2 regions of the Cupriavidus sp. P-10 genome follow, and region 1 is predicted to be linked to the other one. Evidence: predicted binding sites of a transcription regulator. Region 1 holds the regulator's gene; the other holds the start of a gene.

What was found. The regulator sigma-54, encoded in region 1, starts transcription at its own class of promoters, with help from an activator protein. The targets are predictions, from matches to a motif close to TGGCANGNAANCTGCTTT.
Region 2: a site for sigma-54 is predicted at 1,801-1,818, ahead of CTP10_RS17840 (ATP-NAD kinase family protein). Genes of this name have one in related genera too.

The regions. Positions count from the first base shown of each region.
Region 1 is NZ_AP025170.1:345,556-349,969, forward strand. It holds gene ptsN (PTS IIA-like nitrogen regulatory protein PtsN) at 1-444, opposite strand, end outside; gene hpf (ribosome hibernation-promoting factor, HPF/YfiA family) at 815-1,165, opposite strand; gene CTP10_RS01645 (RNA polymerase factor sigma-54) at 1,214-2,692, opposite strand; gene lptB (LPS export ABC transporter ATP-binding protein) at 2,848-3,648, opposite strand; gene lptA (lipopolysaccharide transport periplasmic protein LptA) at 3,702-4,349, opposite strand.
Region 2 is NZ_AP025171.1:158,267-162,680, forward strand. It holds gene CTP10_RS17835 (sigma-54-dependent Fis family transcriptional regulator) at 1-1,669, shown strand, start outside; gene CTP10_RS17840 (ATP-NAD kinase family protein) at 1,854-2,927, shown strand; gene CTP10_RS17845 (thiamine pyrophosphate-dependent dehydrogenase E1 component subunit alpha) at 2,961-3,962, shown strand; gene CTP10_RS17850 (alpha-ketoacid dehydrogenase subunit beta) at 4,011-4,414, shown strand, end outside.

The sequences.
Region 1 (4,414 bases):
TTCGGTCAGCAGCTGGTGCACGGCTTCGGAAGTGGGCAAGGTCGCCAGCCCTTCGCGCATGTCGCGGTCTGACAGCAGCTGCGCGATCTCTGACAGGATTTCCAGGTGCTGCTGCGTGGCCTGTTCCGGCACCAGCAGGAAAATCAGCAGCGACACCGGCTTGCCGTCAGGCGATTCGAACGGGATCGGCTCGGCCAGGCGCATGAAGGCGGCCAGCGGCTGCTTCAGGCCCTTGATGCGTCCGTGCGGGATCGCCACGCCGGCGCCGAGTCCGGTGGAACCCAGCGACTCGCGCGCGAACAGGTTGTCCGTCACGATGGCGCGCGCCACGCCATGGTTGTTCTCGAAGAGGAGCCCGGCCTGCTCGAACACACGCTTCTTGCTGGTGACGCTGACGTCGAGAGTGATGTTGCCGGGTGGCAGCAATTTGGCCAAACGATTCATGGGCGATGCGCAGGATTTCAGTTAGCGGGCGGATCCGCCGTTCCGCCGGGCAGTGGATGGCTCAGAGGCAGCGGATCACCGGCAGCGCCGAGGCGTCCGGCCATTATAGAGCAGCGGCCTCCCTGTGATTGTGCACCGCAGCGCTGCGCCCGTGTGGGTCCGCACCGTAACCGGGCGCGGGGCAGAATGCGGCGCTGCATGTATGGCGCAGCATACACCTTGCTGCGGCCGTTGCGAACACTCCGTCTCAAACGGGTGACAGCCCTTTGCGCACGCGCCACAGCGCTGCAGGCGCAAAAAAGCCGCGCAAATGCGCGGCTTGCCTGTTTTGTCTTGATTCAGCAGCCCTCTGTGGGGCCACCGGGCACGGTCATTGCTGCATCTGCGCTGCGGCCATCTGGTACTTGACCGCTTCGCGGTCGTGGCCCTGCACGCGGTCCTTGTAGCGGAGTACCTGACGGTCTAGCTTGTCGACGAGTGCGTCGATCGCTGCATACAGGTCTTCATGATGCGCTTCAACGAAGATGTCCTTGCCCCTGAGATGTAGATTGATTTCCGCGTATTGCCGACGGTCCTTTTCCTTGTGGTTGTCGACAGAGAGCAGCACGCTAACGCCAATGACCTGATCGAAATGCCTGACGATTCGCTCCAGCTTCGTTTCCACGTACTCACGCAACGGCGGCGTGATGTCCAGGTGGTGTCCACTGATCTTGAAGTTCATAGCGCTTCTCCTTCTGAAAGAGCCTCACCAGGCAGGCGGTGGGCTCGGCTACAAAGACTTGCGGAGATTCACTGCGGGGATCTTCAGGGCTTCGCGATATTTGGCAACGGTGCGGCGTGCGACAACGAAGCCTTGCTCACCCAGCAGTTCGGCGATGCGACTGTCGGAAAGGGGATTCCTCGGGTCTTCGGCTCCTATCAGTTGCTTGATCAAGGCGCGGATGGCCGTTGATGAAGCCGCGCCACCGGTTTCGGTGGACACGTGGCTGCCGAAGAAGTACTTCAGTTCGAAAGTACCCATCGGCGTTGCCATGTATTTATTGGTCGTCACCCGGGAGATGGTTGACTCGTGTAATCCCAGTGTATCGGCAATCTCCCGCAAAACCAAGGGGCGCATGGCGATTTCGCCGTGCGTGAAAAAGTTCTTTTGACGCTCGACAATGGCCTGCGAGACACGCAGGATCGTGTCGAACCTTTGCTGGATATTCTTGATCAGCCAGCGTGCCTCCTGCAGCTTCTGCTGCAGGCCAGCGGTACCTGACTCTCCCTTCGCGCCGCGCAGGATCTGCGCGTACATGTCGTTGATGCGCAGCCTCGGCATCACATCCGGATTGAGTTGCGCGATCCAGCCGCCGCCGCTCTTGCGCACGAACACATCGGGCACGACGAAGTCGGCTTCGGGGCGGCTGTACGCGTGGCCCGGGTAAGGTGCCAGCGAGCGGATCAATTCGTGCGCGGCCTTGAGTGCTGGCTCGTCTACCTGCAGCGCTTTCTTCAGGCGCGTGTAGTCGCGCACTGCCAGCAGTTCCAGGTGGTTATGCACGATGTTCAGCGCCAGCTCGCGCTGCGGGTGCTTCAGCCGGCGCAACTGCAGGCCGAGGCACTCGGCGGCATTGCGCGCGCCCACGCCAGGCGGGTCGAAGCTCTGCAGCAGCGTCAGCATGGCCTGCACTTCGTCGATCTCGAACTCGAGTTCTTCGGGCAGTTCTGCGCAGATTTCTTCGAGTGAGGCGCTGAGGTAGCCGTCGTCGTCGAGTGATTCGATCAGGAAGATGGCAAGGCCCTTGTCGCGCACCGAAATCTTCAGCGGCGTCAGCTGTTCCATCAGGTATTCGCGCAGCGTGGGCTCGGCCTCGCGCAGCTGCATCGGCGTCTTCTCGTCTTCGTCGCCTTGCGGGCGGCGCGCGAAGTCGTCCAGGCTCCAGTCGCCGCCATAGTCATCGCCGCTGTTGCTGTCGCCGTAGCTGTCGTCGTCGCCCGCGCCATCGGCGCGCGCCTCGCCGTTGCCTTGCGGTTCGGCTGGTGCCGGGGCCGGCGCGCTCTGCAAGTTGACCGAACCATCGGCAGCCACGCGCAGCGGGCTTTCGATCCAGTCGTTCTCGCGTTCGAGCAGCGGGTTTTCCGTGAGCGCCTGTTCGACTTCCTGCTGCAGTTCCAGCGTCGACAGCTGCAACAGCCTGATCGACTGCTGCAGTTGCGGCGTCAGTGCCAGGTGCTGGGAGAGGCGGAGCTGTAGCGACGGTTTCATGCGACCTATTTTATGCGCATCTTTCCGTTGTTGGAACGGAAATTGCTATCGATGTCGCGGCTTGATCGACGCCGGCAGTGGGCTGGCCCATATGCAGATCATGGGGCCGAAAGCAGGGAGAATCAATGGCCTGCCGCAGCGGGCAGGCCAGTACATCACATGCGGAAGTTCTCGCCCAGGTAGACGCGCCGCACCGATTCGTTGGCGATGATCTCCTCGGGCTGGCCCGCGGCCAGCACCGTGCCTTCGCTGATGATGTAGGCGTGGTCGCAGATGCCAAGGGTCTCGCGCACGTTGTGGTCGGTGATCAGCACGCCGATATTGCGCGCCTTCAGGAAGCTCACGATGCGCTGGATTTCGCCCACTGCGATCGGATCCACGCCGGCGAACGGTTCGTCCAGCAGGATGAAGCGCGGCGACGATGCCAGCGCGCGCGCGATTTCCACGCGGCGGCGTTCGCCGCCGGACAGCGACAGCGCCGGGTTGTTGCGCAGGTGCGCGATCTGCAGGTCGTCGAGCAGCGCGTCGAGCCTGCGTTCGATCTCGGCCTTGGCCAGCGGCTTGCCGTTCTCCACCTGCAGTTCCAGCACCGCGCGGATGTTCTCCTCGACGTTGAGCTTGCGGAAGACCGACGCTTCCTGCGGCAGGTAGGACAGGCCCATGCGCGCGCGCTCGTGGATCGGCAGGCCGCTGATATGGTCGCCGTCGAGCACGATATCGCCCTCGTCCAGGTTCACCAGCCCCACGATCATGTAGAACGAGGTGGTCTTGCCCGCGCCGTTGGGGCCGAGCAGGCCGACCACTTCGCCACTCTTCACGTCCAGCGAGACATCCTTGACCACGGTGCGCGAGCCGTAGCGCTTTTTCAGGTGGCGCACGACCAGCGTGCTGCCGCCTTCGAGGACGGCCGTGGCTTGGACGGAAGGCTTTTCGGCGATGGTGGCGGTATCGGTCATTGGCACAGTCTGGCGTTCAGCGTTTCAGGCGAGGAAGCGGTCCCGGCCCGGCGTCAGGGTTTGTTGGCGGGCGCGGGCGCCGGCTTCAGGTCCAGCGGCGAGCCGCTGCCCGAACCCTGCGCATTCGGGTCCTGCCGCGGCGACAGCACCGCGCGCACGCGGCCCGACGGATTGGCGGCCGAGGTATTGTCGCCGCCGCCGGCAGCCGTGTAGAACTCCTTGCGGCTGTCGTAGGTCAGCACCGCGCCGCGGATTTCGTCGAGCATCTTGGCGCCCTGCAGGCGCGCCATGCGCGCGTGGCCGATCAGCTTGGACAGTTCCTGCTTGCCGTCGTATTCGATGCGGTCGCCCCAGCCGTCGATGTATTCGTCGACGCCTTCGCGCTTCTGCCGGATGTAGGCCTGCTTGCCGGCCTTGGCGGTGGCCACCGCGAACTGGTAGCCCTCGGGATCGGTGCGCAGCTCGGCCGCATCTGACTTCAGGACCATCGTGCCCTTGGTCAGCACCACGTTGCCGGTCAGCGTATAGATCTGCTTGACGTCGTCGTAGCTGGCGTTGTCGGCCTCCAGCACCATCGGCTTGTCGCGGTCCGCGCGCTCTGCCAGCGCGGGCTGGGCCAGCAGCAGGCCGAGGGCCGTGGCCGTGGCGAGCAGGGCCTGGGCGGCGTGTCGACGGGACGAAGTCGTCAGGGAAGCGGTCATGTTGGCAGCAGTGGCTAGAGGGCGTGTTGGTGCGGGTGGTGCGGGTGGTGCGGGTGGTGCGGGTG
Region 2 (4,414 bases), on a different replicon from region 1:
TGCCGCGCTGCGGCACGCCGGCCTCTATCTCGGCGCGGAATGGAGCGAAAGCGGCGCCGGCACCTGTGCAGTGGGGACGGCGCTGGTCACCGGGCAAGCCCTCACCGTGCACCAGGCCGACCATTTCGACGCGACCCATATCCCGCTGACCTGCACCGCCGCGCCGCTGTTCGACACGCACGGCAACCTGCACGCCATCCTCGACATCTCCGCGCTGACCTCGCCGCATGCCAAGGACAGCCAGGGGCTGGCGTTGCAGCTGGTGCGCATCTATGCCGCCCATATCGAGAACGCCAACTTCCTGCGCGCGCACCGGCGCGACTGGATCCTGAAGCTGAACGTCGCGCCGGAGTTCGTCGACGTCAACCCCGAATACCTGCTGGCGCTGGACGAGGCCGGCCGCATTGTCGGCCACAACCACCGCGCCCGGCTGATGCTGGAGAGCGAGCTGGGCGGCGCGGCCGGCGCCACCGTGCTCGGCCAGCGGTTCGAGGCACTGTTCGGCGCCCGGCTGGAAGAGCTGGGCAACTATGTCTACTCCCGGCCCAGCGAACAGCGGCTGGTGGCGCTGAACCGCAGCGGCGGGCTGCTGTACCTGAGCGTGATGCCGCCCGCGCTGCGCTGGCAGGCACCGGCGAAGGAAGCGCCGGTGGCCATGCCCGACGCGCTGGCCGCACTGACCGGCGGCGATATCGCGCTGCAGCAGCAACTGCAGCGCGCCGCGCGACTGGTCGATTCGCCGATCAACCTGCTGATCCACGGCGAGACCGGCAGCGGCAAGGAGTTCTTCGCCAAGGCCCTGCACCAGGCCAGCTCGCGCCGCAGCGGCCCGTTCATCGCGGTGAACTGCGCGGCGATCCCGGAAACGCTGATCGAGAGCGAGCTGTTCGGCCACCTGCCCAACAGCTTCTCCGGCGCCGGCCCGCGCGGCAAGCGCGGGCTGATCCAGGAAGCCGACGGCGGCACGCTGTTCCTGGACGAGATCGGCGACATGCCGCGCGAGCTGCAGTCGCGGCTGCTGCGCGTGCTGGCCGAGGGCGAGGTGCTGCCGGTCGGCGCCGCAAGGCCCGTGCCAGTGCGGCTGCGCGTCATCTCCGCGACGCACCACGGCCTGGAGCAACTGGTCGCCGAAGGCCGCTTCCGCGAGGACCTCTTCTACCGCCTCAATGGCGCCCGCTTCGAACTGCCGCCACTGCGCGCACGCAGCGACCTCGACTGGCTGATGGCCAAGCTGCTGCAGGAAGGCGCCGGCCAGGCCGTGACGTTGTCGCCGGCGGCACGCGAGCGGCTGCATCGCCATCGCTGGCCGGGCAACCTGCGCGAGCTGCGCAACGTGCTGGAATACGCGCGCGCCGTCTGCACCGGCGGCTATATCGATGAGCAGGACCTGCCCGATGGCCTCGGGACCGCGGCCATTCCCGCTGCACCCGCGCAAGCTGCGCCGGTTGCCGGCGACAGCGCCGCCGCGCCATTCGACCCGCACCAGCTGCCGCCCGAAGGCATGCTGCTGATGCAGTACCTGCGCGCTTCCGGCTGGAACCTGAGCGCGGTTGCGCGCCAGATCGGCATCAGCCGCATGACCCTGTACCGTCGCATGGAACGTTACGGCATCCAGTCGCCTAACCGGCGCGACGGGGCCGACGACGAGGGCGGCAAGCCCGCCCACTGAGCGGGCTCGCGATACGGCTGTCCACCCGCTGTACACCTGTGCTGTGACACCTGTCACATCGCAGCGCTCCGCTTTGCCTTTCCGCTGCGGGTAATCCCTCGGTTTTTGCGCATTTTTTGCCCTGCGCGCACTGGCACAGCCATTGCAATTTGCCTGTCACCACAACGACAACAGGAGACAGGCAATGGGGCACGCAGCCGGCGCCGGCACGCCACTGGTCGGTATCATCGCCAACCCGATTTCCGCGCGCGATATCCGCCGCGTGATCGCCAACGCCAATAGCCTGCAGCTGGCCGATCGCGTCAATATCGTGCTGCGCCTGCTGGCCGCGCTGGCGTCATGCGGCGTGGGCCGCGTGCTGATGATGCCGGACCGCGAAGGGTTGCGCGTCATGCTGGCGCGGCACCTGGCGCGTCGCCAAGGCCCCGACTCCGACCTGCCCGCCGTCGAATACCTCGACATGCCCGTGACCGCACGCGTCGACGACACGCTGCACGCCGCGCGCTGCATGGCCGACGCCGGCGTGGCCGCGATCATCGTGCTCGGGGGTGACGGCACGCATCGCGCGGTGGTGCGCGAATGTGGCGGCGTTCCGATCGCCGGCCTGTCGACCGGCACCAACAACGCCTACCCCGAGATGCGCGAGCCGACCATCACCGGCCTCGCCACCGGCCTCTACGCCACCGGGCGCGTTCCCGACAAGCACGCGCTTGCCTCCAACAAGCGGCTCGACATCGTCATCCGCGACGGCGACGGCGGCTTTCGCCGCGACATCGCGCTGGTGGATGCGGTGATCTCGCACGAACACTTCATCGGCGCGCGCGCCTTGTGGAAGACCGACACGCTCGCCGCGGTCTATGTGTCGTTCGCCGATCCGCAGGCCATCGGCCTGTCAGCTATCGCCGGCCTGCTGGAACCGCTCGGCCGGCGCGATCCCGGCGGCCTGGCGATCGAGCTGGCCGCGCCGGGCGAAGGCGAATTCGACCTGCGCGCACCGATCGCGCCGGGACTGCTGTGCACGGTGCCGGTGGCCGGCTGGGAGCGCCTCGAACACGGCCGCCCGCACCGCGTGCGCCAGCGCAGCGGCATCGTCGCGCTCGACGGCGAACGCGAGCTGGCCTTCGGCCCTGACGACGAAGTCACCGTGACCCTGCATGAACACGCTTTTCGCAGCATCGACGTGGCGGGCTGCATGCGCTATGCCGCGCAGCATCGGCTGATGCGCAGCAGCAACCCGTTGCTTACCTGCCTTTCCTGAAGTGCAAACCTTGATAGAACGAAGGAGACAGACATGACAGCCAGAGCTTCGAAGGATCCCGGCGCGCTGCCGCTCGACAAGGAGACGCTGCTGACGGTGTACCGGAAGATGCGCACCATCCGCGATTTCGAGGAGCGCCTGCACGTGGACTTCGCGCGGGGCGACATCCCGGGCTTCGTCCACCTGTATGCAGGTGAAGAAGCCGCGGGCGTCGGCATCCTGCACCACCTGAACGATGGCGACCGCATCGCCAGTACGCACCGCGGCCATGGCCACTGCATTGCCAAGGGTGTGGATCCGGTGGCGATGATGATGGAGATCTATGGCAAGAAGGGCGGCTCTTGCAACGGCAAGGGCGGCTCGATGCATATCGCCGACCTGTCCAAGGGCATGATGGGCGCCAACGGCATCCTCGGCGCAGGCGCGCCGCTGATCTGCGGCGCCGCGCTGGCGGCCAAGTTCCGCGGCAAGGGCGAGGTCGGCATCACCTTCTGCGGCGATGGCGCCTCCAACCAGGGCACCTTCCTGGAAAGCCTGAACCTGGCTGCGGTGTGGAACCTGCCGGTGATCTTCGTGATCGAGAACAACGGCTATGCCGAGTCGACCTCGCGCGAATATGGCACGGCCGTGGACAGCTATGTAGACCGCGCCGCCGGCTTCGGCATTCCGGGCGTGACCGTGGACGGCACCGATTTCTTTGCCGTGCACGAGGCCGCCGGCGAAGTCATCCGCCGCGCGCGCGAAGGCGGCGGCCCGTCGCTGCTCGAATGCAAGATGGTTCGCTTCTACGGCCACTTCGAGGGCGATGCGCAGACCTATCGCGCCGCCGGCGAGCTCGACGATATCCGCGCCAACAAGGACTGCCTGAAGCTGTTCGCCCGCACCGTGACGCAGGCCGGCGTGGTCGCGCGCGAGGAACTCGACACCATCGACCGTGAAGTCGCCGCGCTGATCGATCACGCCGTGCAGGAAGCCAAGGCCGCGCCGCTGCCCGGTCCGGAGGACCTGCTCACCGACGTCTACGTCAGCTACTGATCCGCCTCTCGCCAACAAGACGGCTAACCGAACTATCAGGAGACAAACATGGCTCGCAAACTGAGCATCAAGCTGGCGATCAACGAGGCGATCGACCAGGAAATGACCCGCGACCCCAGCGTCATCATGCTGGGCGAAGACATCGTCGGCGGCGCCGGCGCGGATGGTGAGAAGGACGCCTGGGGCGGCGTGCTGGGCGTGACCAAGGGACTGTACGCCAAGCATGGCGACCGCCTGCTCGATACGCCGCTGTCCGAATCGGCCTACGTGGGCGCTGCCATCGGCGCCGCGGCGTGCGGCATGCGTCCGATCGCCGAGCTGATGTTCATCGACTTCATGGGCGTCTGCTTCGACCAGATCTTCAACCAGGCGGCCAAGTTCCGCTACATGTTCGGCGGCAAGGCCGAAACCCCGGTGGTGATCCGCGCCATGGTCGGCGCTGGCTTCCGCGC